DNA from 3 places in the Streptomyces sp. NPDC002044 genome. Region 1 is predicted to be linked to each of the others. Evidence: riboswitches for the same ligand, from Rfam matches in the RefSeq annotation. Region 1 holds a riboswitch; each other region holds the start of a gene.

What was found. Region 1 has a riboswitch for cobalamin ahead of metE (5-methyltetrahydropteroyltriglutamate--homocysteine S-methyltransferase). Riboswitches for the same ligand answer to the same signal wherever they lie in the genome.
Region 2: another riboswitch for cobalamin. It lies ahead of ABT106_RS20510 (ribonucleoside-diphosphate reductase subunit alpha); the one in region 1 lies ahead of metE (5-methyltetrahydropteroyltriglutamate--homocysteine S-methyltransferase).
Region 3: another riboswitch for cobalamin. It lies ahead of ABT106_RS16220 (cobalamin biosynthesis protein); the one in region 1 lies ahead of metE (5-methyltetrahydropteroyltriglutamate--homocysteine S-methyltransferase).

The regions. Positions count from the first base shown of each region.
Region 1 covers NZ_JBEOXU010000132.1:5,480-15,575, reverse strand. The annotation lists gene ABT106_RS25505 (isochorismatase family protein) at 1-260, opposite strand, end outside; gene ABT106_RS25500 (serine/threonine-protein kinase) at 550-1,197, opposite strand; gene metE (5-methyltetrahydropteroyltriglutamate--homocysteine S-methyltransferase) at 1,341-3,659, opposite strand; cobalamin riboswitch at 3,829-4,053, opposite strand; gene ABT106_RS25490 (hypothetical protein) at 4,644-4,847, opposite strand; gene ABT106_RS25485 (CsbD family protein) at 4,999-5,178, opposite strand; gene ABT106_RS25480 (sulfite exporter TauE/SafE family protein) at 5,339-6,127, opposite strand; gene ABT106_RS25475 (TOBE domain-containing protein) at 6,138-6,530, opposite strand; gene ABT106_RS25470 (tellurite resistance/C4-dicarboxylate transporter family protein) at 6,946-7,890, shown strand; gene ABT106_RS25465 (YoaK family protein) at 7,859-8,587, opposite strand; gene ABT106_RS25460 (VOC family protein) at 8,821-9,258, shown strand; gene ABT106_RS25455 (Rossmann-fold NAD(P)-binding domain-containing protein) at 9,501-10,096, shown strand, end outside.
Region 2 covers NZ_JBEOXU010000082.1:11,870-21,965, forward strand. The annotation lists gene ABT106_RS20470 (HD-GYP domain-containing protein) at 1-632, shown strand, start outside; gene ABT106_RS20475 (HD-GYP domain-containing protein) at 680-1,984, shown strand; gene ABT106_RS20480 (tetratricopeptide repeat protein) at 2,089-3,096, shown strand; gene def (peptide deformylase) at 3,179-3,814, shown strand; gene ABT106_RS20490 (hypothetical protein) at 3,933-4,151, opposite strand; gene ABT106_RS20495 (helix-turn-helix domain-containing protein) at 4,381-5,349, opposite strand; gene ABT106_RS20500 (hypothetical protein) at 5,431-5,652, shown strand; gene ABT106_RS20505 (ribonucleotide-diphosphate reductase subunit beta) at 5,753-6,769, opposite strand; gene ABT106_RS20510 (ribonucleoside-diphosphate reductase subunit alpha) at 6,769-9,222, opposite strand; cobalamin riboswitch at 9,388-9,521, opposite strand; gene ABT106_RS20515 (GNAT family N-acetyltransferase) at 9,563-10,060, opposite strand.
Region 3 covers NZ_JBEOXU010000056.1:12,586-22,681, reverse strand. The annotation lists gene ABT106_RS16260 (helix-turn-helix domain-containing protein) at 1-29, opposite strand, end outside; gene ABT106_RS16255 (ABC-F family ATP-binding cassette domain-containing protein) at 395-1,993, opposite strand; gene ypfJ (KPN_02809 family neutral zinc metallopeptidase) at 2,260-3,150, shown strand; gene ABT106_RS16245 (VOC family protein) at 3,231-3,626, shown strand; gene ABT106_RS16240 (hypothetical protein) at 3,692-5,134, opposite strand; gene ABT106_RS16235 (alpha/beta hydrolase family protein) at 5,308-6,438, opposite strand; gene ABT106_RS16230 (inorganic phosphate transporter) at 6,769-8,034, shown strand; gene ABT106_RS16225 (hypothetical protein) at 8,060-8,281, shown strand; cobalamin riboswitch at 8,445-8,595, shown strand; gene ABT106_RS16220 (cobalamin biosynthesis protein) at 8,633-9,652, shown strand; gene ABT106_RS16215 (cobyric acid synthase) at 9,649-10,096, shown strand, end outside.

The DNA of each region.
Region 1 (10,096 bases):
TGCTCGGGCCGTTCGGCCGGCGGCTCGGCGCTGAAGACGACCGGCATGCCCAGGCGCCGGGCGGTGCTCCGCAGCGCGGCGATGTTGCCGACCAGCTCCACGAGGGGGGAGCATTCCCGGGGGAAGGGGTGCAGCTTGTGGTTCTGCATGTTGTGGATCAGGAGGGCGGCCCGGTCGGCGTCGATCGCCCAAGGGGCCACGGAGAGCGGAAGGGTGCCCTGGGTGGGCATGGGATAGGGGTCGATGGCGGCAAGGCCCACGGCTGGATCTCCTCGGTACCGGTGCTCGGCGGACCGGGCCGGTGGCGCGCGAGCGGGACGAGAACCGGCGGAGAACCCGCCCCCTCATCGTCTACTTAGCTTAGCCTAACCTAAGTATCTGTCCGGTTGGTATGTGGGGTGCGGGTGTGGGCCGGCTCTCCGGCCGCCCGTTCCCCGCGTTCGGCACGGTGCCCGTCCCCGCCTCCGGTGCGGCGTCCGCCGCCGTGTCCGGTGGGGTGTCCGGCCGGGTGTCCGGCGCGCGCGTTGCGTCCCGTGTCCGCTCCGGTGCTCAGCCCCGCGGGCCGCTGTCTGCGTCCAGCCCGCTCGCCCGGAGGCCGGGTTGGCCGCCCGGCGACAGGAGCGGGTCGTCGAGCTGGACGATCCGGTATCCCGCCCGGCTGCTCGCGGCCTTGGCCGGCCGGCGCCGCTGGCCGGCGGCCGCCTTCGCCGACCGGGCCCGCTGGGCCGCCGCGATCAGGGCCCCCACCGGGGGCGCCTCGGCGCGCAGCCGGTTGAACCCGCGGATGGAGATCCCGACGAGCGTCGCCGCCGCCGGCCACGCGGCGCCCTTGCGGATCGCGTTCAGCATCAGCTGGAGTGCGGCGGGTGTGGGGGTCGTTCCCGGGCTGAGCCCGTGGGCCTCGGCCAGCGCGTGTGCGGCGCCGAGCGCCGTGGCGAAGCTGGCGTCGAGGTCCAGCCACTCGCGCAGGGTGCGCTCGGGTACGCCCGCCGCGGCCGCGCATCCGGGGATGGTCAATCCCTGGGCGGCTCCGCGCAGGGCGTCCGCCATGCGAGCAATCGTTTCCTCACGCTGGCTGGGCGTGCGTCGCAGCGCGTCGCGCAGTGCCCGGTCCATTTCTTCCTGCGAGCCCAGCCAGGCCACCACCTCGTCGGCCCACTCGTCCTGCTGTGACTGGCGTCGCGCCTTCTCGCGCATCCCCACACCCCCATGTTTAGGTAAGCCTAACCTAAGAATATGGGTGCGGGGATGGAAGGAGGGATCGGGCCGTCGAATATGCCCCCGGAAACAGGCCGGGCCGGCCCGGACGGGAAACCCGCCCGGCCCGGCCCCAACCGGTTTCAGGAAGAGGGGAGTTCCGCCCGGATCTCGCGGGCGGCGGCCACGAGGTGCTCCAGCGAGGCCCGGGTCTCCGCCCAGCCGCGGGTCTTCAGGCCGCAGTCGGGGTTGACCCAGAGCCGTTCGGCGGGGATGGCCTCCAGTCCCTTGCGGAGCAGGTCCGCCGCCTCCCGGGCGGAGGGGATGCGCGGCGAGTGGATGTCCCACACGCCGGGACCGGCCTCGCGCGGGTAGCCGTGCTCGGCGAGCTCGCGCGCGACCTGCATGTGGGAGCGGGCCGCCTCCAGGCTGATGACGTCCGCGTCGAGGTCGTCGATGGCCTGGACGATGTCGCCGAACTCCGCGTAGCACATGTGCGTGTGGATCTGGGTCTCCGGCCGGACGCCCGAGGTCGTGAGGCGGAAGGACTCGGTGGCCCAGGCCAGGTAGCCGGCGTGCCCGTCGGCGCGCAGCGGCAGCGTCTCGCGCAGCGCGGGCTCGTCGACCTGGATGACCGAAGTCCCGGCCGCCTCCAGGTCGTTGACCTCGTCGCGCAGCGCCAGTCCGACCTGGCGCGCGGTCTCACCGAGCGGCTGGTCGTCGCGTACGAAGGACCAGGCGAGCATGGTGACCGGACCCGTGAGCATGCCCTTGACCGGCCGGGAGGTCTGCGCCTGCGCGTACGTCGTCCAGCGCACCGTCATCGGGTCGGGGCGGGAGATGTCCCCGGCCAGGACCGGCGGCCGCACGTACCGGGTGCCGTAGGACTGGACCCAGCCGTGCTGCGTCGCCAGGTAACCGGTCAGCTGCTCGGCGAAGTACTGCACCATGTCGTTGCGTTCGGGCTCGCCGTGTACCAGGACGTCGATGCCGGTCTTCTCCTGGAAGGAGAGGACCTCGCGGATCTCGTCCTTGATGCGCTCCTCGTACCCGGCGGTGTCGATGCGTCCGGCGCGCAGGTCGGCCCGGGCGACGCGCAGCTCGTCGGTCTGCGGGAAGGACCCGATGGTGGTGGTGGGCAGCAGCGGGAGCCCCAGGTGGGCCCGCTGGGCGGCGGCGCGCTCGGGGTAGGGCCGGGAGCGGCGGCCGTCCGACTCGGTGATCGCCCCGGTACGGGCCCGCACCGCCGGGTCGTGGGTGATGGGGGAGGCGGCGCGGGAGGCCAGGTCGGCCCGGTTCGCGGCCAGTTCGGCGCCGATCGCGCCGGTCCCCTGGGCCAGCCCGCGGGCGAGGGTGGTGATCTCTGCCGTCTTCTGGCGGGCGAAGGCCAGCCAGCGCCGGATCTGCGGGTCGATGTCGCGCTCCACGTCGGCGTCCAGCGGGACGTGCAAGAGGGAGCTGGACGCGGCGACGTCGACCCGGTCGGCCAGGCCCAGGAGGGTGCCGAGGGTGGTCAGCGACTTCTGGTAGTCGTTGATCCAGATGTTGCGGCCGTTGACGACGCCCGCGACCAGACGCTTGCCCGGGAGGCCGCCGACCGCGGCGAGGTCGGCGAGGTTCGCCGCGGCCCGGTCGGTGAAGTCGAGGGCGAGTCCCTCCACGGGAGCCTTCGCCAGGACCGGAAGGGCCTCGCCCAGCCGGTCGAAGTACGAGGCCACGAGCAGCTTGGGACGCTCCGTCAGGGCGCCCAGCTCGCGGTAGGCGCGGGTGGCGGCGTTCAGTTCGGCCGGGGTGCGGTCCTGGACCAGGGCCGGTTCGTCGAGCTGGACCCACGCGGCGCCCGCGGCGCGCAGGTCGGCGAGGACCCGCGCGTACACGGGCAGCAGCCGGTCCAGCAGGGTCAGCGGCTCGAAGTCGTCGGCGACCCCGGGGGCGGGCTTGGCCAGGAGCAGGTAGGTGACCGGGCCGACCAGTACGGGCCGTGCGGTGTGGCCGTGGGAGAGGGCCTCGGTCAGTTCGGCGACCTGCTTGGCGGAGTCGGCCGTGAAGGCGGTGTCGGGGCCCAGTTCGGGGACGAGGTAGTGGTAGTTCGTGTCGAACCACTTGGTCATCTCCAGCGGGGCCACGTCCTGCGTGCCGCGCGCCATCGCGAAGTAGCCGTCGAGCGGGTCGGCGGCCACGGCCTCCCGGTGCCGGGCGGGGACCGCGCCGACCATGACCGTGGTGTCCAGGACGTGGTCGTAGTACGAGAAGTCCCCGGTCGGAACCTCGTGGATGCCCGCCTCGGCCAGTTGCCGCCAGTTGGCGCCGCGCAGGTCGCGGGCGGTGTCCCGGAGGGCTTCGGCGCTGACGCGGCCCTTCCAGTAGCCCTCGATGGCCTTCTTCAGTTCGCGGTTCCGGCCCTGACGGGGGTAGCCGTACACGGTGGCCTGTACTGCCGCGGCTGCGGACTCGGTGGTCACGGAACTCTCCTTCGCGAGCGTGTCTCCATGGGCCCGGTGAGGGCGGAGGGCGCGAAGGGTGCCGGAACGGGCGGGGCCCCGGGGTCGCGTACGGCTGGTACGCGACGGGAGGATCCGCCTGAAGCACGCCGACCCGCCCACGAGGTCACCGGGAAACCGCGCGCGGTCGATCGCGCACGGGCAACGGGCAGGTCTTCGGACTCGCGGGCACGCCTGCCGGTCTCCCGGCGGGCACCTACTGGCCGTCGCTTCCCAGACCCGTCCCGGGTCCAGTGCGTATGACGGCGGTCGTTCCCGCTCACCGCTGCGGGGCAGTCCCGGATTCCCACCGGGTTCCCTCTTACGACGCGACCCGTCCGGCTGACGGGGGCGAACCAGCTGCGGGAGCCACACTAGGCCGTGGGACTCGAGGATGAATACAACGGTCCGGATGGCGGACGGTGAACTGGGGCGCCGGCGGGCGCGCGACGACACCACTCGCCGTACCCCCACCGCGTCCGTGCGGTCACCGGCGCACCCTCTGCCCGGAGACCCGCCGGGCCCCCTCGGCCCCGGCCGTACGTGGGGCTGTCGCTCGGCTACGGCGTGAGCGGGGTCGGGTACGCGCTCGGCGCGGCGTCCGTCATCGAGGCGCACGGCACGGCGGCGTTCGGTTACGCGGAGAGCGCCTTCGGAGCCGGCTGTGTCCTCGGCGGCCTGATCACGATGCGCCTGCGCCCCGCCCGCCCGCTGTTCGCGGGCGGACTCGCGATGCTCCTGTTCCCGCTGATGCCGCTCGCGGCCGCGATGGTTCCCGAGCTGCCGCTGCTGATGCCCGGGTGCGGGCTGAGCGGGCTCGGCTGGGCCTTCTGGGGCGTCCACCGGCTCCTGGCGGCCGGGGCCGCGATCGGGCTCGGCTGCGCCCTCGCGCTCCTGGCCGTACGCCCGATCCGCCGCCTGGCGCCGGCGCCCGCCCGAAGGGGCTCCGCGCGTCGGGGCCGCCGCTCAGGCGGCCTGGCTGCCGGGGACGACCGGGGCCGCGGGCGGCGCGGGGGGCTCCTGCGTCTCCGCCTCGGGGACGGGGGCCAGATGCCGTCGCGGCGTCGCCGGCCGCAGCCGGTCGGGATCGAGCATGTGCTCCTCGTAGCGGCCGAGGGCGAGCATGACGCAGAGGAGGAGGGGCGGCACGAGGAGCACGGTGAAGATCACGACGGTCCCTTCGGCAGGGGGTGGCCCCTCGCGCGTGCCCGGTGGGTCGACCGGGAAGCACCGAGGGGGCGTACGTGTCAGCACGGGTGGAGAGTCGGGTGCGGCGCCCGTACGGGTGACCGGGCGCCGCTTCACTGCGTGGGCCGGAGCGTCAGTGGGTGCCCCTGGCCTTCTTCATCTTGTCGCCGGCCTTCGTGGCCATCTCCTCGGCCTTGCCGCTCATCCGCTCGGCGCTGCCTTCCGCCTGCATCTTCCTGTCGTCCGTGGCGCTGCCCGCGGTCTCCTTGAGCTTGCCCTTGACCTGCTTGGCCTTCGCCTTCGCCTTGCTCATGATGAGGTCGTTCCTTTCTGGGGAGATTGGTCACGCAAGCTCACCATGCGTCCGGATCGACCTCGGTGCAATTCGGAGCAAAACGGGCGAATCGCTCCGCGGTGTGCACGTGTCGCGGGCTCGCGCCGACCGGGCCCGGCATGACCCGAAACGAGGTCTCTCAGCCCAGCGTCCCCGCCGCGTACAGGGCGCCGACCGACGCCGCCAGCGTGCCGAGCAGGAGCCGGAGCGCCCGGTCGGGGAGGCGCGGAGCGAGCCGGGCGCCGAGGTAGCCGCCGACGAGGCCGCCCGCGCCGCAGGACAGGCCGAGCAGCCAGTGCGGCGCGATGTCGTCCGAGCCGGAGAACGACAGCAGCGCGTACGTCGCCGCTCCCACGACGGACGTGGCGAAGGTGGCGGCCAGCGCCGCCGGGGCGACGCGCGCGACCGGCATGCCGCGGCCCACGAGGACCGGGCCGAGCAGCGAACCGCCGCCGATGCCGTAGATCCCGCCGACCACCCCCACGGCCAGGGCCAGCGCGGTGACCGTCCGCGGGCGCGGCACGGAGGCGGAACCGGCCGGGCGCCGGTCCGGCCGGAGGGTCCGCACGACGAGCCACAGCCCCAGCGGCAGCAGGAGCACGGCCACCAGTACGCGGAACACGCCGGGCCCGGGCACGGCGAACACCCGGATGACCGCGCCGAGTACGACACCCGGCAGCGTGCCCAGCACCAACTGCCGCACCAGGGGCCCCCGCAGGGCGCCGGTGCGCCGGTACCGCAGGAGCGCCCCCGGCCCGGCGACGACGTTGTACAGCAGGTTCGTCGGGGTCACCGCCGGGCTGGGCACGGCGAACACGCTCAGCTGTACGGGCAGCAGGAACACCGCACCCGACACCCCGACCGGCGCCGTCACGACGGCGATCAGCAGCCCGGCGGCCAGGCCGCCGAGGACCGTCCCCCAGTCCACCCCCGGCCGCTCAGCCGCGGTCGACGTGCACGCTGGTGGACTTCACGCGTGCCGTGGCCCGCACGCCGACTTCGAGCCCCAGCTCCTCGACCGCCTCCCGGGTCAGCAGCGACACCACCCGGTGCGGGCCCGCCTGCACCTCGACCTGGGCCGACACGTCACCGAGCCGGATCCCGGTCACGATGCCGGGGAAGGCGTTGCGGGCGGAGATGCGGGACGGGTCCTCGTCCTCGGCGCCCTCCCGGGCGGCCTCCACGCAGAACGCCGCCAGGTCCGGGCCATCGACGATGCGGCGGTTGGCCTCGCGCCGGGTGGGGAAACGCCCGGCGTCCGCCCACCGCCTGGCGGTGTCGACGCTGACGCCCAGCAGCCGCGCCGCCTGGCCGATCGTGTAGGACTCCATGCGCCTCACCCTACTCAGCGGCCCCACCCGCCCGGCCACTGCCCGGGGCCCGTGCGCTGCGCCAGCCCGGTGAGGCGGACCCCGCATCACCGGAAGGAGGGGATCCGGTACGCCTCCGCGTCGTGCCCGGTGTGGGCGAACGCGGCGAACGCGGCGGACGCGAAGGCGGCGTCGGGGCGGTGGCTCACCGTCAGGAAGGCTCCCCCCGTCGCGCGGTCACCTGTCTCCGCCTCCCGCCGCCGCGCCCTGGACTGCACCCAGCGCGCGCTGCGGCTCCCGAACGGCGGGCTCACACCGGGCAACGACCCGGAGCACGGGTGGGGCCCGTACGCCCCGGGCGGGGCACGGGGCACCCGGTCCCCGCCCGGCTGCGTCCCCGCTGGCGGGGCACCGACCCGTGGTGTCCGCTGGAGGGGTGAGCCCTCTCCCCGAGCGCGGCTGGTGGGCCGGGCTCCCGCCCGCGGCGGGAGCCGCCGTCATGGCGGCCGGCATCCTCTCCGTCGGCCTGGAGCTGGTCGGGCGCGAGGTGCTGTCCCTGGCCGCACTGGCCGTCGCCGTGGCGCTGTGGCTGGTGCTCGGCATCGACTTCGCCACCCGGCTGATCGGCGACCGCGGCCGCTTCCGGGCCGAGGCGGACACCCCGGCGGGCCTGGCCGCTGTCGTCGCCACCACCGTGATCGGCACCCGGATCTCCGGGCTCGGCCGGCAGGGCGCCGCGGCCGCACTGCTCGTGGTCGCCGCCGCGCTGTGGCCCTGGCTGATGGTCCACGTCGTACGCCACTGGCGGCGCCGGATGCCCGGCGTCGCCTTCATGGTCTGCGTGGCCACCCAGGGGCTCGCCGTCCTGGCGGCGGTTCTCGCCGCCGCCCTGTCCCGTACCTGGCTGGACCGGGCGGCGCTCGCCGCCTTCTGCCTCGGACTGCTGCTCTACGCCCGGGCCCTGGGCCGCTTCGACCTCCGCGAGGTGGCCGGCGGAGCCGGTGACCACTGGGTGGCGGGCGGCGCGCTGTCCATCTCCGCCCTGGCGGGCTCCAAGCTCACGGAATCACCCGTGTGGACGGGGCCCGCGCACGAGGTCCTGCGCGCCGTCACGCTCGTGACCCTCGCCCTGTCCCTCGCCTGGTACGCCGTCCTCCTCGTCGCGGAGCTGCGCCACCCCCGGACGCGGTACGACGTCCGCCGCTGGGCGACGGTGTTCCCGCTCGGCATGACCGCCACCGCCTGCCTCTCCGCCGCCGGCCCGGTGGGGGTCGGCTGGCTGCGCCCGCTGGGCGAGGTGCTGCTCTGGATCGCCGTGGGCGCCTGGCTGCTGACCCTCACCGCCATGGTCACCTCCCGCCGGGCGGGGCGGCCGGGCTGAGTTCCGTACGCCTCCACCACCCCAGGACCGCCACCCAGACCAGCAGGGCGACCGCCGCCAGCAGCGCCCACCGCGACCCGTGCCGCAGCATCAGCAGGCCCCCGGACAGCGCCCCGCAGACGAGCGCCCCGACCGACACCAGCCGGCGTACGGAAGCCGCCCCCCACGGATCGGCGGCGAGGCCGGTCAGGGTCCGCGTGACGACGGTGGTGGTCAGATCGGGGACGCCGAGCCGGTGCACGACCGCGTTCTGCAGCCCCATGCCCAGGGCCAGCAGCGCGACGACCGCCAGCTGACCGGCGCAGCCCGCCGTCATCGCGAGGGCGGCCGCCACCAGCAGGGCCTGCACCGCCACCAGCGGCCCGAACGCCCGCTCCGCCGTCCCGCCGGGGAGCAGCCGCCCGGCCGCCCCGGCGCCGACGACGAAGGCGCCGAGTGCCAGGAGGGTGGCCGGGGCCGAGAGCGTGCGGTCCCCGGCGAGCGCGAAGCCGAGGAAGACCACGTTCCCGGTCATGTTCGCGACGAAGGCGTGGTCGAGCCCGAGGTAGCTCACCGCGTCCACCACCCCGCTCACGAAGGTGAGCACGACGAGCAGCGGCGGCAGCACCCCGTGCGGGCCGCCGTGCTCCTGTGGACCGGGCGGGAAGAGCAGGGCGGCCAGGGGCCGCAGGATCCCGCGACGGGTGCCTGACGTCATGAAGTCCTCCCGTGTCCGTCTGTGCCCTGCCGTGCGCTGCCCGGCCCCGCGCTGCCCTGCCGTGTCCTGGACCGCCCTGCGCTGACGCACCGTGCCCCGCTGCATGGTGCTGGCCCCGGCCGCCGCATCCCGCGCGACCCGCCGTCGCCTCCGCCGCGAGACCCCACCGGCCCCATCCGCCCCGCCCGCCGTCTCCTGTGGCGGTCACGGCTCCCGCTCAGTAGGGTCCCGGCATGGCATACACGTTCCAGGTGACCATCGACTCCGCCGCCCCGCACGCCCTCGCCGACTGGTGGGCCGACGCGCTCGGATGGGAAGTCGAGCCGAGCGACGAGGCGTTCATCCGGGGCCTGATCGCCGCGGGCCACGCGACCGACGAGGACACGACGACCCACAACGGCGTGCTCGTCTGGAAGGCGGGCGCCGCCATCCGTCACCCGGAGGGCCTGGAGCGCGCGCCCCGCGTCCTGTTCCAGGCGGTCCCCGAGCCGAAGACGGTCAAGAACCGCGTCCACCTGGACGTCCGCACCGGGCCGGACGAGGACCACAAGAGCGTCGTCGAGCGGCTCCTCGCCAAGGGCGCCACCTTCCTCCACGAGGGTCACCAGGGTCCCAGCGTCTGGACGACGATCGCCGACCCGCAGGGCAACGAGATCTGCATCTCGAACTGACACCTCCGCGGCAGGGGAGCCGCATGAACACGACCTCGACGCGAACCAGCTCCGGCACGGCCCTCGGCGTCCCGCTCGTCGTCGTCTCCGGTGCGGTGCCGTGCCGTGCCGTGCCGTGCGTCGCGAGGCGGAGGATCACGACTCGCACCGGACGTACGTGCGTGGTCCGCCAACGCGGCGAGGTGCCGTGCCGGGCGCCGCGACCCGGTGGACCTCTCCGGCCACGGCACTACGCTGCTGCCGTGAACGTCATCCTCTTCGGCGCGACCGGCATGATCGGCCGGGGCGTCCTGCGCGAATGCCTCCGCGACGACTCCGTCGAGAGCGTCCTCGTGTTCGGCCGCACCCCGCTCGGCGTCACCCATCCCAAGCTCCGCGAGCGCGTCCAGGACGACCCGTCCGACCTGTCCGCGCCGGACCTGGACCCGACCGCGTACGACGCCTGCTTCTTCTGCCTCGGCGTTTCCTCCGTCGGCATGAGGGAGGAGGCGTACCGGCGCGTGACGTACGACCTGACGCTCGCGGTGGCCCGTCCCCTGGCCGCGGCCAACCCCGCCCTGACCTTCGTCTACGTCTCCGGCGAGGGCACAGACAGCACCGAGCGCGGCCGCTCCATGTGGGCCCGCGTCAAGGGGCGCACCGAGAACGCCCTGCTGGAACTGCCCTTCCGGGCCTACATGTTCCGGCCCGGGATCGTGCGGCCCATGCACGGCGTTGCCTCCAAGACCCGCCTCTACCGCACCCTCTACGCCGTGACCGCGCCGCTCTTCCCCCTGCTGCGGCGGATCGCGCCGGACCTCGTCACCACCACCGAGGACCTCGGCCGTGCCATGATCGC
Region 2 (10,096 bases), on a different contig from region 1:
CGCTCACCCCCGAGGAACGCCGGATCATCGAACTGCACCCCGAGTACGGGCACGAGATGGTGCGCGGCATCGGCTTCCTGGGCGAGGCGCGGTCCGCGATCCTGCACCACCACGAGCGGATCGACGGCTCCGGCTACCCGTACGGGCTGACCGGCGACCAGATCCCGGTACTGGCCCGGGTGGTGGCGGTGGCCGACGCCTTCGACGCCATGACCTCCACCCGCTCCTACAGCCGGGCCCGCCCGGTGCCGACCGCCCTGGCCGAGCTGGAGCGCTGCGCGGGGGCGCAGTTCGACCCGGCCATGGTGCTGGCCCTGGCCGAGGCCATCGGACGGCACGGCTGGCATCCCGTGGTCACCTCCGACGAGGACCTCCGGGTGATCGGCGCCGCCGCCCCGGGCGCGGACCCCGCCGCCCCCGCCGCCGGGCCGGGGCTCCCGGGACCGCAGGGACTGCCGGGGCTCCCGGTGCAGGGCCGGGACGCCGTCCCGGACCGGCCGGGCGACGGGGGACGGGCCGCCTTCCAGGGCGCCGGCCGGCCCGCCGCGGCCCCCGCGGCGCCGCCCGGCGGCTCCGGAGCAGGAACCTTCCGGCCGCCCGACGAGCGGCGCGGGCCGGGAGCGGGGGCGTGACGGGAACCGGCGCCGCGCCGGGCCGGACCGGGACCGCCGCGTCGTGCCTGCGCGGGGCCGCCGCCGGGAGCGTCCGCGCGGCCGCCGCGCTCATCACCGTCGCGGCCCTCGGCCACACCCTGTGGACCGGGGTCCTGGATCCGGGCGCGGCCCTGGCCTTCGGCGCCCTCGTCGCGGTCGGCGAGCTCGCCCGCCGCGACCGCCGCACCGACCGCCGCACCGACGGCCGCCCCGAGTGCCCCGGGCCCGGCGCGGCCGAGGACCGCCGGCCCGCCCCGCTCGGCTCCGCCGGAGCCCTCGCGTACGCCCTGCTCGGGCAGAACGCCGGGCTGCCCTCCCACCACGGGGTCCTGCAGACCGTCGCGGTCGTGGTCGCCGCCGCCCTCGTCGGCGTCGTCCCGCACATCGCCCGGGGCAGCGGTCCCGCCTTCGACCACGTGGCCCGCCGGGTCCTGACCGTCGCGTTCGCCGCCGCCTGTTTCCAGCCGCTCTACAACTCCGGCCGGCTGGAGCAGTGGCTCGGCCAGAGCCCGTACCTGGTCCTCTTCCTGCTCTGCCTGCTCTTCCTCACCGCCCTGTGCGACGCCGTGCTCGCCGCGGCCCTGGCCGGGGCCCGGACCGGATGGCCGTACGGGCCGCTGCTGCGCGACGAGCTGCGCGCCCAGCTGGGCATCGGCTCGGCGATCTGCGCCACCGGGGTCGTCATGGCCCTGGGCGTGGCCGTCGCCGGGCTGTGGGCCCTGCCCGTCTTCAGCGTGCCCCTGCTGCTGACCCAGATGTCCTTCCACCGGATCACCGCGATCCGCACCACCTACCGCCAGACCATCACCTCCCTCGCCCGGGCCACCGAGATCGCCGGATACACCCGGCCGGGCCACTCCCGCCGGGTCGCCTCGCTCAGCTGCGCCGTCGGCCGGGAGCTCGGCCTGTCGGAGCGGGAGCTCACCGTGCTGGAGTACGCCGCCCTGATGCACGACATCGGCCAGCTGTCCCTGGTGGACCCGGTCCCGGACGGGGCGACCGCCGAGCTGCCCGCCGCCGAGGCCCGCCGGATCGCCGGGCTGGGCGGGGAGGTGGCCCGGCAGACCGGGGTGCCCGCCGAGGTCGCGGTGGTGGTGGAACGGCAGGCCGATCCGTACCGGGACCAGCCGGTGGCCGCCCGGATCGTGCGCGCGGTGAACGCGTACGACGACCTGGTCGCGGGCAGTCGTCACCCGGGTGGCTCACTGGCCGCCCTGGAGCAGTTGCGGCTGGGCACCGGGCGGGACTACGAGCCGGACGTCGTGGAGTCCCTGGCGAGGGTTCTGGCCAGGGAGGGGCATGACAGAGTTGTTCCCGTCCCGCCTGGGTAACCCATGGGTAATGAGCGGCCGTCCGAGCGGGCATGGTTGGATGCCAGTAAGAGGGACCGTGAAGTGTCCGCAAGGCTGCACCGTTGGACCGGCAGGCGGGAATCGTGAGGATCTTCGGGAAGGTACGCCATCGGCCCTCCGCCTCGTGGCGGCAGGCCACCGACCGCGCGTTCACGCTGATCGGAGACGGTCGGTACGAGGACGCGGGAGCGCTGCTGACCAGAGCGGCGGACCTGGAACCCTGGCTGTCCGAGTCCTGGTTCAATCTGGCCCTGCTGCACAAGTTCCGCCACGACTGGGAGCAGGCGCGGGCCGCCGGGCTGCGCGCCGTGGCCCTGCTGGACCGTGAGGCCGGCGCCCCGGACTGGTGGAACGTCGGGATCGCGGCCACCGCGCTGCAGGACTGGCCGCTGGCCCGCAGGGCCTGGCAGGCGTACGGGCTGAAGGTGCCCGGGGACTCGCACGGCTCGGGAGCGGGCGGCAAGTCCGGCGGCGAGCCGGTCGGCATGGAGCTGGGCAGCGCCGCCGTGCGGCTGTCGCCCGAGGGCGAGGCCGAGGTGGTCTGGGGCCGCCGGCTGGACCCGGCCCGGCTGGAGGTCCTGTCGATCCCGCTGCCGTCGTCCGGGCGGCGCTGGGGCGAGGTCGTGCTCCACGACGGGGTGCCGCACGGGGAACGGGTGACCGCGGCCGGCCCCTCGTACCCGGTCTTCGACGAGATCGAGCTGTGGGCGCCGTCGCCGGTGCCGACCTGGGTGGTGCTGCTGGAGGCGGCGACCGAGGCGGACCGTGACGCGCTGGAGCAGCTGGCCTCGGACGCGGGCTTCGCCGCCGAGGACTGGTCCTCGTCGGTTCGGCTGCTGTGCCGCACCTGCTCGGAGAGCGAGATGCCGAGCGACGAGGGCGACGGGGAGCACCTGGACCCGCACGACCACAGCGAGCCGGGACACCCCGGGCCGCTGGGGCACCGTACGGCCGGCTCCGGTTCGCTGTGGGTGCCGGAACGGGAATGCGGGATCGCGGCGCCGGCCGGCCTGGTGCGCGGGCTGCTCGACGGCTGGGTCGCCGACAGTCCGGACAGCCGAGAGTGGCGGGATCTCGAAGAAGTCTGCTGAGCCGGGGCCGTAGGCTGTACGGGCACATCGGTGGCCATTGGCGACCATCGGTGCCAGGACTTACGGAAGGCGTACGGCGGACATGGCGCAGCAGGAGAACGAGGTCGTCGAGAACCTGAACGACGGGTACGTCGTGGACACCGAGGGCTGTGCGGAGCGCGAGCTCGCCCACCGCGAGCGTGGCACCGCCCGTCCGATCACGGTGGTCGGCAACCCGGTCCTGCACCGGGAGTGCAAGGACGTCACCGAGTTCGGCGACGAGCTGGCGCAGCTGATCGACGACATGTTCGCCAGCCAGAAGGCCGCCGAGGGCGTGGGTCTGGCCGCGAACCAGATCGGCGTCGACGCGAAGGTCTTCGTCTACGACTGCCCGGACGACGACGGCAACCGGCACACCGGTGTCGTGGTCAACCCCAAGCTCGTGGAGCTGCCGACGGGCGCCCGGGTCCTCGACGACTCCAACGAGGGCTGCCTGTCCGTCCCGACGGCGTACGCCTCGCTGGCCCGCCCGGACTACGCCGAGGTCACCGGCCAGGACGCCCGGGGCAACCCGATCAAGGTGCGCGGCACCGGCTACTTCGCGCGCTGCCTGCAACACGAGACCGACCACCTGTACGGGTACCTGTACATCGACCGGCTCTCGAAGCGCGACCGCAAGGACGCGCTGCGGCAGATGGAAGAGGGCACCCCGCGCTACGAGACCGTCCCGAACGCCTAGCGGGCGCCGGCCGCCGCGCGCACGCCGACAGGGCCCCGCTCCGGTAGAGGAGCGGGGCCCTGTCGTGTGCGCCTGATGCGGCCGGCGCGGCGCGTACGTCGCGGCGCGCGGCGGCGGGCTACTTCCGTGCCGAACCCCAGCCGCTGTCGGCGGGAGCCGAACCCCAGCCGCTGTCCGCGGGCTTCGCCCCCCAGCCGCTGTCGGCGGGGGCCGAACCCCAGCCACTGTCGGCGGGAGCGGCACCCCAGCCGCTGTCCGCGGACGCGGTGGCGGCCGCACCACCGACGAGCAGCGCGGCGAACGCGGCGGCGGTGAGAATGCGAGCGGTACGGGACATACAGGCCCCCCTGGGCTTGGTGAGAGGTGCGGGGCCCGGGCGCTGTGCGGACGGTCGGGCCGGGCAATGCTCACCGTACGTCATCGAACGGCTACGAATGGGGCCGGTTTGGGTCAACTGTTCCCATGGTTTCGGCCAGTCGCATATCGGTCAACCGATCGGCGTCCACGCGTACCGGACGCGGGATCCATGCCTGCGGGAAGCGGGGTCCATGCCTGCGGCGGGCCGGTCAGGCCACCGCCCGGGGCCCCCGGAAGGCCCGGCGGAACGAGTTCGGGGTCGTGCCCAGGGCCCGCAGGAAGTGGTGGCGCAGCGCGGCCGCGTTGCCGAAGCCGCAGCGGCCCGCGATCGCGTCGACCGTCTCGTCGGTGGACTCCAGCAGCTCCTGCGCGAGCAGCACCCGCTGGCGCAGCACCCATTGGTACGGGGTGCTGCCGGTCTCCTGGAGGAAGCGCCGGGCGAACGTGCGCGGGGACAGGTGGGCACGCTCCGCGAGCTGCTCGACGGTGATCTCGTCCGCCAGGTGGCGCGCCATCCACGCGATCACCTCGCCGACCGTGTCGCAGGGGGTCCGGGGAAGCGGCCGCTGGATGTACTGGGCCTGGCCGCCGTCCCGGTGCGGCGGGACGACCATCCGGCGCGCGATGGTGTTGGCGACCTCTGCGCCCTGCTCCTGCCGTACGACGTGCAGGCACGCGTCGATTCCGGAGGCCGTGCCCGCCGAGGTGATCACCGGGCCCTCGTCCACGTACAGCACGTCGGGGTCGACCCGCGCCCGCGGGTAGCGGCGGGCGAGGGCTGGGGCGTGCATCCAGTGCGTGGTGCAGCGCCGGTCGTCGAGCAGGCCGGCCGCGCCCAGGATGAAGGCGCCGCTGCACACGCTCAGGACGCGCGCCCCGCGGCCGACGGCCCGGTGCAGGGCGTCCAGCATCGGCCGCGGGTAGTCGCGGGTGGGCGCGTCGCGGTCGGCGGGGAGGCAGATCAGGTCCGCCTCCTCCAGCCGGTCGGGCCCGTGGGGGAGGGTGAGGCTGTAATGGCCGTCGCCGACGGAGAGGGGGTTGTCCTCCATCGCGCAGACGGCGAAGTCGTACGTCGGCAGGCCCATCGCACTGCGGTCGATCCCGAAGACCTCGCAGAAGATGCCCATCTCGAACGGGGCGACCCCGTTCACCACGGCCACGGCCACATTGTTCAGCATGGCTCCAGTGTGGCAGTAATTCGTACTTCCATGACAGTCCTGCCACTGTCCGATGTACGCCGCGATCGCGAGAGTGGAGTCATGAACACGTTCCTCGACTACCTCACCGTCCTCGCCCTCGCGGCGTTCCTCGCCGGCCCGGCCCTCTACGGAGCCCTCGGCGACCACCGCACCGACCGCCAACTCCGCACCGCGCCCCGGGGACGCCCGCGGCATCCGGGGACCGTCCGGGACGCGCGCCCGCGTACGGAGCCCCGCCCGGCGGCGCCCCGCCTCGCCGTGCGGCACGCGCCCGGCCGTTGATCCCGGTCCGGCGCCGTGCCCACAGCAGTGCGTCCCCGCCCCCGGATCTCCCGGGAGCGGGGACGCGTTCACACCGGCCGGGCCGGACCGCTGACGCGGACTAGAAGTCCTCGTCCAGGTCGACCGTGCCCTCGACCGCGACCTGGTAGGCCGACGGGCGGCGCTCGAAGAAGTTCGTCAGCTCCTGCACGCCCTGGAGCTCCATGAAGGAGAACGGGTTCTGCGAGCCGTACACCGGCGGGAAGCCGAGGCGGACCAGGCGCTGGTCCGCGACGCACTCCAGGTACTCGCGCATCGATTCGGTGTTCATGCCCGGCAGGCCGTCGCCGCACAGATCGCGGCCGAACTGCAGCTCCGCCTCCACGGCTTCCCGCAGCATGTCGGTGACCTGCTGCTGAAGAGCGTCATCGAAGAGCTCCGGCTCCTCCTTGCGGACCGTGTCCACGACCTCGAAGGCGAAGTTCATGTGCATGGTTTCATCGCGGAAGACCCAGTTCGTGCCGGTGGCCAGGCCGTGCAGCAGGCCGCGCGAGCGGAACCAGTACACGTACGCGAAGGCGCCGTAGAAGAACAGTCCCTCGATGCACGCGGCGAAGCAGATCAGGTTCAGCAGGAAGCGGCGCCGGTCGGCGGCCGTCTCCAGCCGGTCGATCTTCTCGACCGAGTCCATCCACCTGAAGCAGAACTGCGCCTTCTCGCGGATCGAGGGGATCTCCTCGACCGCGTCGAACGCGGCCGCGCGGTCGTCCGGGTTGGGCAGATAGGTGTCGAGCAGCGTCAGGTAGAACTGGACGTGCACGGCCTCCTCGAACAGCTGGCGCGACAGGTACAGGCGCGCCTCCGGGGAGTTGATGTGCTTGTACAGCGTCAGGACGAGGTTGTTCGAGACGATCGAGTCGCCCGTCGCGAAGAACGCGACCAGCCGGCCGATCATGTGCTGCTCGGAGGGCGTCAGCTTCGCCAGGTCGGCGACGTCCGAGTGGAGGTCGACCTCCTCCACCGTCCACGTGTTCTTGATCGCGTCGCGGTAGCGCTCGTAGAAGTCCGGGTAGCGCATCGGGCGGAGCGTCAGCTCGAAGCCCGGGTCCAGCAGGTTCTTGGTGTCGTTCGAGCTCATTACTGGCAGGCCTCGCAGGACTCGGGGTTCTCAAGGGAGCAGGCCAGCGCGTCGGCGTCGACGGCCTGCGGAAGCGCAGTGGCGGGTGCCGGGACTGCGGCGGTTGCCGGGACGGCCGAACCGGACGCCGCGCGGGCGATCTTCGTCGCCGGGCGCGAGCGCAGGTAGTACGTCGTCTTCAGACCCTGCTTCCAGGCGTACGCGTACATCGAGCTGAGCTTGCCGATGGTGGGCGTCTCCAGGAACAGGTTCAGCGACTGCGACTGGTCGAGGTACGGGGTACGGGCCGCCGCCATGTCGATCAGGCCGCGCTGCGGGATCTCCCACGCCGTGCGGTACAGCTCGCGCACCTCGGCCGGGATCCAGCCGAAGCCCTGGACGGAGCCGCTGGCCTCGCGCAGCGCCTCGCGGGTCTGTGCGTCCCACACGCCGAGCCGCTTCAGCTCGGCCACCAGGTAGGCGTTGACCTGGAGGAACTCACCGCTCAGCGTCTCGCGCTTGAAGAGGTTGGAGACCTGCGGCTCGATGCACTCGTACACGCCCGCGATCGAGGCGATCGTCGCCGTCGGGGCGATGGCGAGGAGCAGCGAGTTGCGCATGCCGGTCTGCGCGATCCGGGCGCGCAGCGCGTCCCAGCGCTCCGGCCAGTTCCGCTCGACCTCGTAGTGGTCGGGGTGCAGCACGCCGCGGGCGGTGCGGGTCTGCTCCCAGGCGGGGAGCGGGCCGTTCTTCTCGGCGAGGTCGCAGGACGCCTCGTACGCGGCGAGCATGATCCGCTCGGAGAGCTTCGTGGACAGCGCCCGCGCCTCGGGGGAGTCGAAGGGCAGCTTCAGCCGGAAGAAGACGTCCTGGAGGCCCATGGCGCCCAGACCCACCGGGCGCCAGCGGGCGTTGGAGCGGCCCGCCTGCTCGGTCGGGTAGAAGTTGATGTCCACCACGCGGTCCAGGAAGGTCACCGCGGTACGGACGGTCTCGTCCAGGCGCTCCCAGTCGATCCGCCCGCTTCCGTCGCCGGCGCCCGCCAGGACGAAGGCGCCCAGGTTGACCGAACCGAGGTTGCAGACGGCGGTCTCGCCGTCGTTGGTGACCTCGATGATCTCGGTGCAGAGGTTGGAGGAGTGGACGACGGTGCCCGGCTCGGCGGTCTGGTTGGCCGTGCGGTTGGAGGCGTCCTTGAAGGTCATCCAGCCCTGGCCGGTCTGCGCGAGGGTGCGCATCATCCGGCCGTACAGCTCGCGGGCGGGAATGGTCTTGCGGGCCAGGCCCGCGGCCTCGGCCGCGCGGTACGCGGCGTCGAAGTCGTCGCCCCACAGGTCCACCAGCTCGGGGACCTCGGCCGGGGAGAACAGCGACCAGTCGGCGTCGGCGTTCACGCGGCGCATGAACTCGTCCGGCACCCAGTGGGCGAGGTTCAGGTTGTGCGTGCGGCGCTGGTCCTCGCCGGTGTTGTCGCGGAGCTCCAGGAACTCCTCGATGTCCGCGTGCCAGGTCTCCAGGTAGACGGCGGCGGCGCCCTTGCGGCGGCCGCCCTGGTTCACGGCGGCGACGGAGGCGTCGAGGGTCTTCAGGAACGGGACGATGCCGTTGGAGTGGCCGTTGGTGCCGCGGATCAGCGAACCGCGGGCGCGGATGCGGGAGTACGAGAGGCCGATGCCGCCGGCGTGCTTGGAGAGGCGGGCGACCTGGTGGTAGCGGTCGTAGATCGAGTCGAGCTCGTCCAGCGGGGAGTCCAGCAGGTAGCAGGAGGACATCTGCGGGTGCCGGGTGCCGGAGTTGAAGAGCGTGGGGGAGGACGGCAGGTAGTCGAGGCGGCTCATCAGCCGGTACAGCGAGGCCACTTCCTCGACGGCCTGGACACTGCCGGTCTCGCTGTCAGGTCCGGTCTCGGCGAGACCGCAGGCCACGCGCAGCATGAAGAACTGCGGGGTCTCCACGACCTGGCGGGTGATCGGGTGGCGCAGCAGGTAGCGGCTGTGCAGGGTGCGCAGGCCGAAGAAGCCGAAGCGGTCGTCGGCGCCCTCGGCGAGGGTGTGCTCGACCAGCGCGTCCAGGCGGGCCGCGTGGGCCTTGACGAACGCGGCGGTGCGGTCGGCGATCAGGCCCTCGCGGTGGCCGACGGCGACGGACGCGGAGAAGGAGGTGGCACCCTGGCCGGCGGCCTCCCCGGCCACGGCCAGCGTCAGCAGGCGGGCGGCGAGGCGGGAGTACGCCGGGTCCTCGGAGATGAGCCCGGCGGCGGCCTCGGTGGCCAGCCCGCGCAGTTCGGCCTCGTCGGCGATGGAGCTGCGGCCGCGCAGCGCGGCGGCGGCGACCCGGCCGGGGTCGGTGTCGGGGAGGTCGGCCGTCAGTTCGGTGAGGGTACGCAGGAGTGCGGCCCCGGGACCTTCGCCAGATCCATGAAGAGCCGTGGACGGAACGGACTCGGCGCGCGGTGCGGAAGGCGCGATGGTCACGGGGGTTGCTCTCCCTCGCTCGGCCCGGTCATCGGCGGGGCGGGGTGCGAGGGGCGCATGCGGGACAGCGCACGCGTCGGCCCGGACAGGGCAGGCAGCTCGCGCACCGCATGGCGTCCACCGGCCCAACCGCGAGGCCCGGACGTATCGGCGCCCGGTTCGGTCGAGCCGGGCGCGCTGTCGGCAGGTCCTCGGACTTGCGGGTACACCAATCGGTGCACTTCATACCGTTGCGGGACAGTTCCGGATTCGCACCGGATTCCCCTGCGGCGACAGCAGCCCTGAGCATACATGTGGGGGCGCCTCTCTGCGGAAGCCCCCACATGTTGTGTCGGCGCGGCTACAGCTTCAGCCGGTACGTCAGCAGGGTGAGGCCCTCGATCGGCGCCCAGTCCCGTTCCGGAGTGCGTTCGAAACCGAGCCGGGAGTAGATCCGGTGGGCCCCGGCCATGCTCCGCTGGGTGGAGAGGACCATCGCGGAAACCCCCTCGATCGCCCGCGCCCGGTCCAGGCAGGCCCGTACGAGCGCCTCGCCGGCGCCCTGCCCGCGGCCGTCGCGGGCCACGGCGAGCATCCGGAACTCGGCCTCGTCCGGGCCGGCGATGTCGGCGAGCGGGCTCCCGGGCGCGGCGAAGGTCACTCCACCGAGGACGCGGCCGCCGCGTTCGGCGACGAGCACCTCGGCCAGGGCGGCCCGGCCGGCCACGTCGCGCAGGACGTTCAGGTAGTGCTCGTTCTCGCTCTCGTCCAGATGCCCGTCGGCGAGGTAGGCCCGCGCCGTGATCTCGCCCAGCTCCGCGTATTCGGCGGGCAGCGCCGCCCTGATCACCATGTCCATGCGGTCGAGTGTGCAGGACGCGTACGGGGCGGCGGA
Region 3 (10,096 bases), on a different contig from region 1:
CGGCTGCCCTTCTTCAGAGTCTCGGCCACCCGTGCCTCCTCGTGGGAAGTGCGCTCTGGACTTCTCATGATCACCCCTCCCACGCTTCCTGGCCACCCATTCCGCAAGGTCGGTACGACGGCATTTCCCGAGGGGTGGACGCGCGAGCAGAACGGAATCTTCTCTTCCGACGCATGACCTCCGTCACACTCCGCAGCCCCCGGCGGAAACCGGCAGGTCAGGGGCGCACCGCGGATAAGCGGAAGGCCCCGGCCGCACCCGGTGGGGCGTGCGGCCGGGGCCGTCGAACGACGCGCGACGGTACGAGACCGCCTCACTCAGATGATGGATCACCGCTGAGCCGAATGATCCATAAGGGATTGGATCAGAAGCGGAACCCCGGTCGGGCGCCGGATCAGGCGAGGGAGACGAGGTCCCGGTAGTCGGGCCCCCAGAGGTCCTCGACGCCGTCGGGGAGCAGGATGATCCGCTCGGGCTCCAGCGCCTCGACGGCGCCCTCGTCGTGCGTGACGAGGATGACGGCGCCCTTGTAGGTGCGCAGAGCGCCGAGGATCTCCTCGCGGCTGGCCGGGTCGAGGTTGTTCGTGGGCTCGTCGAGGAGCAGCACGTTCGCCGAGGAGACGACCAGCGTGGCCAGGGCCAGCCGGGTCTTCTCGCCGCCCGAGAGCACGCCCGCGGGCTTGTCCACGTCGTCGCCGGAGAACAGGAAGGAGCCGAGCGTCTTGCGCACGGCGACCAGGTCCAGGTCGGGGGCGGAGGAGCGCATGTTCTCCAGGACCGTGCGCTCCGGGTCCAGGGTCTCGTGCTCCTGGGCGTAGTAGCCGAGCTTGAGGCCGTGGCCCGGGGTGACCTGTCCGGTGTCGGGCTTCTCGGTGCCCGACAGCAGGCGCAGCAGGGTGGTCTTGCCGGCGCCGTTGAGGCCGAGGATGACGACGCGGGAGCCCTTGTCGATGGCCAGGTCGACGTCGGTGAAGATCTCCAGCGAGCCGTACGACTTCGAGAGGCCCTCGGCGGTCAGCGGGGTCTTGCCGCAGGGCGCCGGGTCGGGGAAGCGCAGCTTGGCGACCTTGTCGGAGACGCGGACGGCGTCCAGGCCCGCGAGCAGCCGGTCGGCGCGCTTGGCCATGTTCTGGGCGGCGACGGTCTTGGTCGCCTTGGCGCGCATCTTGTCGGCCTGCGAGTTCAGGGCCGCGGCCTTCTTCTCGGCGTTCTGGCGCTCGCGCTTGCGGCGCTTCTCGTCGGCCTCGCGCTGCTGCTGGTAGAGCTTCCAGCCCATGTTGTAGACGTCGATCTGGGAGCGGTTGGCGTCCAGGTAGAAGACCTTGTTCACGACGGTCTCGACCAGGTCGACGTCGTGGGAGATCACGATGAAGCCGCCGCGGTAGTTCTTCAGGTAGTCCCGGAGCCAGACGATCGAGTCGGCGTCGAGGTGGTTGGTGGGCTCGTCGAGGAGCAGCGTGTCGGCGTCCGAGAAGAGGATCCGCGCGAGCTCGACCCGGCGGCGCTGGCCGCCCGAGAGGGTGTGCAGCGGCTGGCCGAGGACCCGGTCGGGCAGGCCGAGGGCGGCCGAGATGGTCGCGGCCTCCGACTCGGCGGCGTACCCGCCCTTGGTCAGGAACTCGGTCTCCTGGCGCTCGTACTGGCGCATCGCCTTGTCGCGGGTGCCGCCGGAGCCGGTGGCGATCCGCTCCTCGTTCATCCGCATCTTCGTGATGAGGACGTCGAGGCCGCGGGCCGACAGGATGCGGTCGCGGGCCAGGGTGTCGAGGTCGCCGGTGCGCGGGTCCTGCGGGAGGTAGCCGACCTCGCCCGAGCGGGCGATGGAGCCCGCGGCCGGCTGGCCCTCACCGGCGAGGCACTTGGTGAGGGTGGTCTTGCCGGCTCCGTTGCGGCCGACGAGGCCGATGCGGTCGCCCTTGGCGATGCGGAACGAGGCGGACTCGATGAGGACGCGGGCGCCGGCGCGCAGCTCGACGCCGGTGGCGGTGATCACGGAAATACTCCAGGGCGGTGTGGACGGCGGAAGGGGGGCAGGACGCGATGCTTCGACGCCGCTAATCCGCGAGGAGATTTGCCATGAGGACCATTCTACCGGGGGTCCGCAACTACTTTCCGGGCATGCGGACGACGGGCGCCCGGTCCGCCGCGTCCCCCGTTCGGCCCAGGGAACGCACCGGCCGACCGGTGCGCGTATCAGGATGAACAGGTTGACACTCGCCGCAAGGGCGGCACGGCACGTGGATGCGAGGGCGGTGCGGGATGCAGTTCGACGACAACGCCAATCTGGACACCTCCGAGGTCAGCGATGTGCGCGGCAGCCGCATCCCCGGCGGACGGGCCACGGTCGGCGGAGGCATCGTCGGCATCATCGCGCTGATCATGGGGCTGCTGTTCGGCGTGGGCCCCGAGCAGCTGGGGCTGTCCTCGGGGAACGAGGAGCCGGACCCGGCGGCGTCCTCCGTCAACCAGGTGCAGCAGGCCTGCCGGACGGGACAGGACGCGAACGCGCGGGAGGACTGCCGGCTGGTCGCGGTGGTCAACAGCACGCAGGACTTCTGGAAGCAGGAGTTCACCCGGCGCGGCGGGCAGTACAGCCCGGCGCAGACGGTCTTCTTCACCGGCCGCGTGGCCACCGCCTGCGGGTCGGCCACCTCCGCGGTCGGCCCCTTCTACTGCCCCGCGGACCGCAAGGTCTACCTGGACCTGGGCTTCTTCAACGAGCTGCGGACGAAGTTCGGCGCGAGCGGCGGCCCCTTCGCCCAGGCGTACGTCGTCGCCCACGAGTACGGGCACCACATCCAGAACCTGACCGGCACGCTCCAGCGGGCCCAGGACGGGCAGCAGGGCGTGAACAGCAACGCGGTGAAGGTGGAGCTCCAGGCGGACTGCTACGCGGGGGTGTGGGCGCACAACGCGACGAAGACCCCGGACGAGTCCACGGGCCGCCCGCTGATCACGAGCCTGACGGACCAGGACATCAAGGACGGGCTGGACGCGGCGGCCGCGGTCGGCGACGACCGGATCCAGGAGAAGTTCCAGGGCCGGGTGACCCCCGAGTCCTGGACGCACGGGTCGGCCGAGCAGCGCCAGCAGTGGTTCTACCAGGGCTACCGGACCGGGGACATGGCCCAGTGCAACACCTTCCGCTGACTGTCGGCGGCGCCTGCCATGCTGTGGCGTGGGTCACCTTCACGGCCGGTGACGTGCACCAGTGAGAGGGAGTGATCGTCATGGCAGGCGTTCCGTCGATCTGTCCGACCCTGCTGTACCGCGACGCCAAGGCGGCGATCCGGCAGCTGACGGAGGCGTTCGGGTTCCACCAGGTCGCCGTGTACGAGGGGGGCGACGGCACAGTGGCGCACGCCGAGCTGTCGTACGGCAGCGGCGCCGTGATGCTCGGCAGCAAGGGCCGGGGCGGGGCCTTCGCCCAGGCCATGGAGGGCGCCGGCCCCACCGGGGTCTACGTGGTGGTGGACGACGTGGACGGCCATCACCGGCGGGCCGTCGAGCACGGCGTGGAAATCCTGATGGAGCCCACCGACCAGGACTACGGCTCGCGGGACTACATGGCCCGGGACGTCGAGGGCAACGTCTGGAGCTTCGGTACGTACGCGCCGCAGGTCTGACACCCGCGGCGCGTCCGCGGCGGCGTCCGCCGCGCACGCGCTCCGGCTCCCCCGCGCGGGCGGGACTACGCGCCGCCGGTGTGCACCTGGAACGCGGCCCGGCGGACCGCCTTGGCGAGCGCCGGGTCGGGGTGGGCCGCCGCCAACGCCACCAGGACCTGCACGGTGCGCGGGTGTCCGACCGCCCGGACCTCGTCCAGCAGCCGCGGGACGGTGGTCCGTACGGCCGAGTCGAGGTGGCGGGCCAGCAGTTCCGCCTCGCCGTGGTCGGCGATGGCGGCCGCGGTGTCGACCCAGAGCCAGGTCGACTCCTCGGCGGTGAGCACGTGCTGGGCCTCGTCCGGGTCGACCCCGTCGTGCTCGGCGAGCCAGAGCAGGGCGTAGGGCCGCAGGGCGGCCTCGCGGACCGCGGCGCGGACCTCGGGTTCCGCGGGGGCTCCGACGACCCGCAGCGCTTCGAAGGCGAGGCCGCGCAGCAGCGCGTCCTCGCCCCGGGCGGCGTGCAGGAGCTCGCTGACCGCGTGGCCGACGGGGCGGGCGGCGAGCCAGGCCTGGTACTCGGCGCGGGCCGGCCCCGGGGTGAGGCGGGCGCAGCCGTGCAGCATGGCGGCGGCGGACTGCTCGATGTTCCCGGCGGGGCTCTGCGCGGCGACGCAGATCTGCTCCAGCTTGACCCAGACGGCCCAGCTCCCCAGCGGGGTGAGGGTGGCCCGGGCGGGGCCGAGGGTGACGGCGTCCACGGCGGCGAGCCCGCCGAGCGCCCAGCGCAGCAGCCGGGCGAGCGGGAAGGGACGGCTCTCGGCGGCGGGCACGGGGGCGGGTCCGGGGACCCGGTCGGCCGGCGCGGTGCCGGATTCCGCGCCGTACGGGACCTCGCACCGCTCGTCGCGCAGCTCGGTGACGCGCTGCCCCAGCAGGTCCAGGAGATCGGGCACGGTCACCGGGCCGGCCGACAGCTGGAGGAGGGAGAGGAGCTGGGGCATGGCCTCGACGACCTCGGCGACGGCCGCGGGGGCGATGTCGGCGGGGGCCGGGTGGACCAGCGACCAGGCGTCGAAGAGCGCGACCCAGCCGCGCAGTACGGCGGTGTCGTCGCGGTCCCAGGCGCGCAGTCGCCAGCCGGGGCGGGCGTGGCCGCCGTGCACCTCGACGAGGCCGGCGAGCCGGGCGCGGTCCCAGCCGACCCGGATCTGGCCGTGGGTCAGGTTCAGTTCCCCGGCGGCCCGTTCGACGTCGGAGGCCGGCAGCGCGCCCGCGGGTGCGGGGCGGCCGCCGTCACCGGCTCCGAGGTTGTACTCGGCCCAGCGGGTCAGGCGCACGGCGTCGGCGAGCGAGGCCCTGGCCCGGTTCGCGAGGTCCGCCGTGGCGGGCGTACCGGCCGGAGGCCGCGGGGCGGTTCTGGTCCGCCGGTCGGTCACCGCCTTGCGGGCCGCTGCGACGGAACGCGGGGAGACGAGTCGGAGTCTGGAGTCGCGAGCCAACTGCTCATCAGGCTTTCGGGACGTCACGGAAGCAGTCTCGCCCGTGACGGGCCGAAAGCCCAAACGGAACCGGCCCCTACGGCCTCCCGCCCGGGTAACAGACCCGGACAAGCCGCCCGCCGGGCCCCGACTGCCACACGGCCTTCACATGACGGGACCTCACCGGAAGCCCTTGTCGGGACCCCCCATGAGGCGCGGGCTCACATGAGCGGAGTGAGGAAGCGGCGCAGTGCCTCCTCGTACCCGGCCGGGTCGGCGTTCCACATCGCCCCGTGCCCGGCCCCGGCCACGGTGTGCAGGGTGACGAGGTCGGGGCGGGCGGCGGCGAGCCGCCGGGAGGGCTCCCAGGAGGCGAGCGTGTCGTCGGGACCGTGGAAGACCAGGACCGGGACGCGCAGCGCGCCGGGGTCGGCGCCCGGCGGGAGCCGGTCGGCGCTCAGCCCGGCGCGGCTCTCGGCGGCCCGGACCGCCAGCGGCAGCACCGCGGCCGGCGTGCGGCGCGCGGCCGCCAGCGCGCGCAGCGTCGCGTGCCAGTCGAGGACGGGCGAGTCCAGCACCAGCCCGGAGATCCGGTCGGCGAGCGCCGAGCGCTCGGCGGCCCGCAGGGCCATGGCGGCGCCGGTGGACCAGCCGTGCAGCACCACGCGGCGGGCGCCGTAGCGCAGGGCGTAGCGGATGGCGGCGTCCAGGTCCCGCCACTCCGATTCGCCGAGGTGCCCGAGGCCGTCGGGAGGGGACGGGGCACCGAGGTCGCCCCGGTAGGCGAGGTCGAGGACGGGCAGGTGGTGGCGGTGGAGGAAGGGCATGACCACCATCGGGTGCTCGCGGCCGCTGCCGAGCCCGTGCACGGTGATGACCCAGGTGTCCCGGGCCGCGGGCACGAACCAGGCGGGCAGCGCGCCCAGCTCCCCGGGGACGTCCACGTCGGCGTGGTCGAGCCCGAGCGCGGTGCGCGGGTTCCCGAGGTGGACCTGGGGGGTGAGGGTGACCCGGGTGCCGGGCTCCAGGCTGCCGTGGGTGACGGCGACGAGACGGCGGACCACGGTGTCGGGGCCGTGCGGGGCGTCGGGGAGGACCGGGCCGACGACGGCGTGCACGCCGGGGGCGTCCAGGCCGTACGTGCCGGGGCGCAGGGAGCCGAGGGACCGGGTCAGCTCGACCCGCCCGGGGGCGGTGGAGTGGACGCTGAGCCGGGGGCCGCCGGGCAGGGGGCGTCCCGGTTCGGGCCGCAGGGCGGCGTCGGCGGCGTAGCGGCCGGCCGCGACCGCGGCCGCTCCGGCGCCCAGGAGCGTGGTGGTGACGGCAGCTGCCGTCGCAGTGGCGGTACGCACGGCTCCAGTGTCGGCGCGCGGACTCCGGCGGGCCACCGGAGGCGCTCGCTCCGCGAGGGGCGCGGCATTCCGCTCGCGGAGCCCGGGGCGGAGTGACCTGGCTCTCTTTCAGGTGACGGGGCGGGCCGTCCGGCAGGCGGCCGGGTTGGCGGAGGCGCGCATTCACCCGGCTTTGACGTGCATTAATCGATGTATCTGGCGCTGAATCGGGATGAAGAGCCCGATCGGGTGGCGCACCAGTACACCGCTCCGCCCGGGTCAGTTCATCTTCCGTTCATCCAGGTTGCCTACGGTCGCCGAGCCACTGACGTCAAACAGAAGCCTGGGTAAATGGAGCACATAACGCTTCTCCTCGGGATCGTGATCATCACCGCTCTCGTGTTCGACTTCACGAACGGTTTTCACGACACGGCCAACGCGATGGCCACCACCATCTCGACCGGCGCCCTCAAGCCCAAGACGGCGGTGGCCATGTCCGCCGTACTCAACCTCGTCGGCGCGTTCATGTCCGTGGAGGTCGCCAAGACGATCTCCAAGGGCCTGGTCAACGAAGAAGGCATCCAGCCAGAGGTGATCTTCGCCGCCCTGGTCGGAGCCATCCTCTGGAACCTCGTCACCTGGCTGGTCGGCCTGCCCTCGAGTTCCTCGCACGCCCTGATGGGCGGCCTGATCGGCGCCGCGGTCGCTTCGGCGGGCATGGGCGCGGTCAACGGCAGCGTCGTCCTCACCAAGGTGCTCATCCCCGCCATCGCCGCTCCGCTGGTGGCCGGCCTGGCCGCGCTGCTGGCGGCGAAGGTCACCTACAAGCTCGGCCACAAGGTCGGCGAGAAGACCTCCGCGAAGGGGTACCGCGCCGGTCAGATCGCCTCGGCGGGCCTCGTCTCCCTCGCGCACGGAACCAACGACGCGCAGAAGACGATGGGCATCATCACGCTGGCGCTCGTCGCCGGCAACGCGCTGCCCGCCGGCGCCAATCCGCCGGTCTGGGTCATCGTGTCCGCCGGCCTCGCCATCGCGATGGGCACCTACCTGGGCGGCTGGCGCATCATCCGCACCATGGGCAAGGGCCTGACCGACCTCCAGCCGCAGCAGGGCTTCGCCGCCCAGACCTCCGCGGCGAGCGTCATCCTGGCCTCCTCGTCCCTCGGCTTCTCCCTCTCCACCACCCACGCGTGCTCCGGCGCCGTCATGGGTTCCGGTCTGGGGCGCAAGGGCGGCGTGGTCCGCTGGTCCACCGCCACCCGCATGTTCATCGCCTGGGGCCTGACCCTGCCGGCCGCCGCCCTGGTCGCCGCCGGTGCGGAGCTGGTCATGCGGACCGGTGACATCGGCATCGCCGCCGTCACGGTCTTCCTGGTCGCCTCCTGCTTCGCCATCTGGGTCATCTCGCGCCGCCAGGTCGTCGACCACAACAACGTCAACGAGGTGGAGCCGGCCGGCGCCGCGGAGCCGGAGCAGGGCGTCGTGACCACGGCCATGGCCGCCGTCACCGTCCCGCCGACCACCGCCGCGGCCGCGGCCATGGCGGACGACGACCTCCGGGCCACCATCCCGGCCGCGACGACGACCCCGGCGGCTCCGGCCGCCGCGGTCTGACCGAGATCTGCAGAGGAACGGCAGTATGAAGATCGACTGGGAAGCACTCGGCTCCGTCTTCGGGGTCAGCCTCTCCGCCACCGTCGCCCTCGTGGCCCTGTTCACCCTGGGCCTCGTGGGCCTGTCCAAGCACGAGGCCGCCACCGAACAGGGCGGCAGCGCCACCCTGGCCCGCAGCGGGGCGTACGCCTGCTTCGCGCTCGTCACGGCGGCCGTGGCGTACGGGATCTACCTGATCGTCGCCTGATCCGTCGGGCACGGTGCGCGCGGGCTCCCTCCGGGTTTCTCCGGGGGGAGCTTTCGCATGACCGGCCGTGCGCCGCGCGTCGGCCGTACGCCCCGCGCCGTCCGCCGCGCGCCGTCGGGTCCCCGGCCGCGGCCCCGCCGCAGGTCAACGGCGAGTTGACGGGCCTTCTCGGTGCGTGGTGGACTGCCCGAGCCATTACGGCGGCATGGAGAGGAAGCCGGTGCGAATCCGGCGCGGTCCCGCCACTGTCACCGGGGGCACTCCACCGAGTGCGCCCCGGGAGCCAGGAACTCTCGCCGCCGGTCACGTCGAACCAGGGCGCGGACCCTGAGTGAGGACATGTCTTCCACCATGCGTGCCGACCGCGTCTTCGCGTACGGCGCCGCGGCGGGCCTGATCGGCGACCGGATCCTCGGGGATCCGCGTCGCGGGCACCCCGTGGCCGCCTTCGGACGGGCCGCCGCCGCCGTCGAGCGCGCCCTGTGGCGCGACGACCGCGCCCGGGGCGCCCAGCACACCCTGGTCTGCGCCGGGGGCGCGACCGCCGTCGGCCTGCTCGGCGCCCGCGCCGTGCGCTCCCGGCCCGCGGCCGCCCGGATCGCCCTGACCGCCGCCGCCACCTGGGCCGTCGTCGGCGGCACCTCGCTGGGCCGCGAGGCCCGGGCCATCGGCGGTTCGCTGGCCGCCGGGGACGCCGAGGCGGCCCGGGAGCGGCTGCCGCATCTGTGCGGACGCGATCCGCAGGCCCTGGACGAGCAGCAGATGGCCCGGGCCGTCGTGGAGTCCGTCGCCGAGAACACCTCCGACGCGGTCGTCGGGGCCCTGGTGTGGGGCGCCGTCGCCGGGGTCCCCGGGCTGCTGGCCTTCCGCGCCGTGAACACCCTGGACGCGATGGTCGGCCACAGGTCCCCCCGTCACCTGCGCTACGGCTGGGCCTCCGCCCGGCTCGACGACGTGGCGGGCTGGCCGGGCGCCCGGCTGACCGCGCTCGCCGCCGTCCTGGCCGGCCCCGACCGGCGGGGGGCCCTGCGGGCCTGGCGCGCGGACGCCTCCCGGCACCCCAGCCCGAACGCCGGCCCCGTCGAGTCCTCCTTCGCGGGGGCGCTCGGCGTGCGCCTGGGCGGCACCCTGGCGTACGGCGGCCGCGTCGAGCACCGGGCCGTGCTCAACGGCGCGGCCGGACGGCCCGTCGAGGTCGCCGACATCGAGCGGGCGGTCCGGCTGTCGCGGAACGTGACCTGGCTGGCGCTGGGGGCCTGCGTGGCAGCACGGACGCTGGCCGCGCGCGCCTTCCGCACCTCGCCCGTCTCGCCTGTCTCTCCCCTGTCCCCTCTCTCCCCCCTCTCCCGTACGAGGAAAGGTCGCCCGTGAGCGGCGCGAAGCGCGGCGGCGGACTGCTGGTCGCCGGTACGACGTCCGACGCGGGCAAGAGCGTGGTCACGGCGGGCATTTGCCGCTGGCTGGCCCGCACCGGCGTGAAGGTGGCGCCCTTCAAGGCGCAGAACATGTCGCTGAACTCCTTCGTGACCCGCGAGGGCGCCGAGATCGGCCGCGCCCAGGCGATGCAGGCGCAGGCCGCCCGGGTGGAGCCGACCGCGCTGATGAACCCGGTGCTGCTCAAGCCGGGCAGTGACCAGAGCAGCCAGGTGGTGCTGCTGGGCAGGCCGGTGGGCGAGATGAACGCCCGCGGGTTCTTCGGCACGGCCGGGGGCTCCGCCCCCGGGGCGGAGCCGCGGGGCGGGCGGCGGGAGCAGCTGCTCGGCGTCGTCACGGACTGCCTGGAGCAGTTGCGGGGCACGTACGACGCCGTGATCT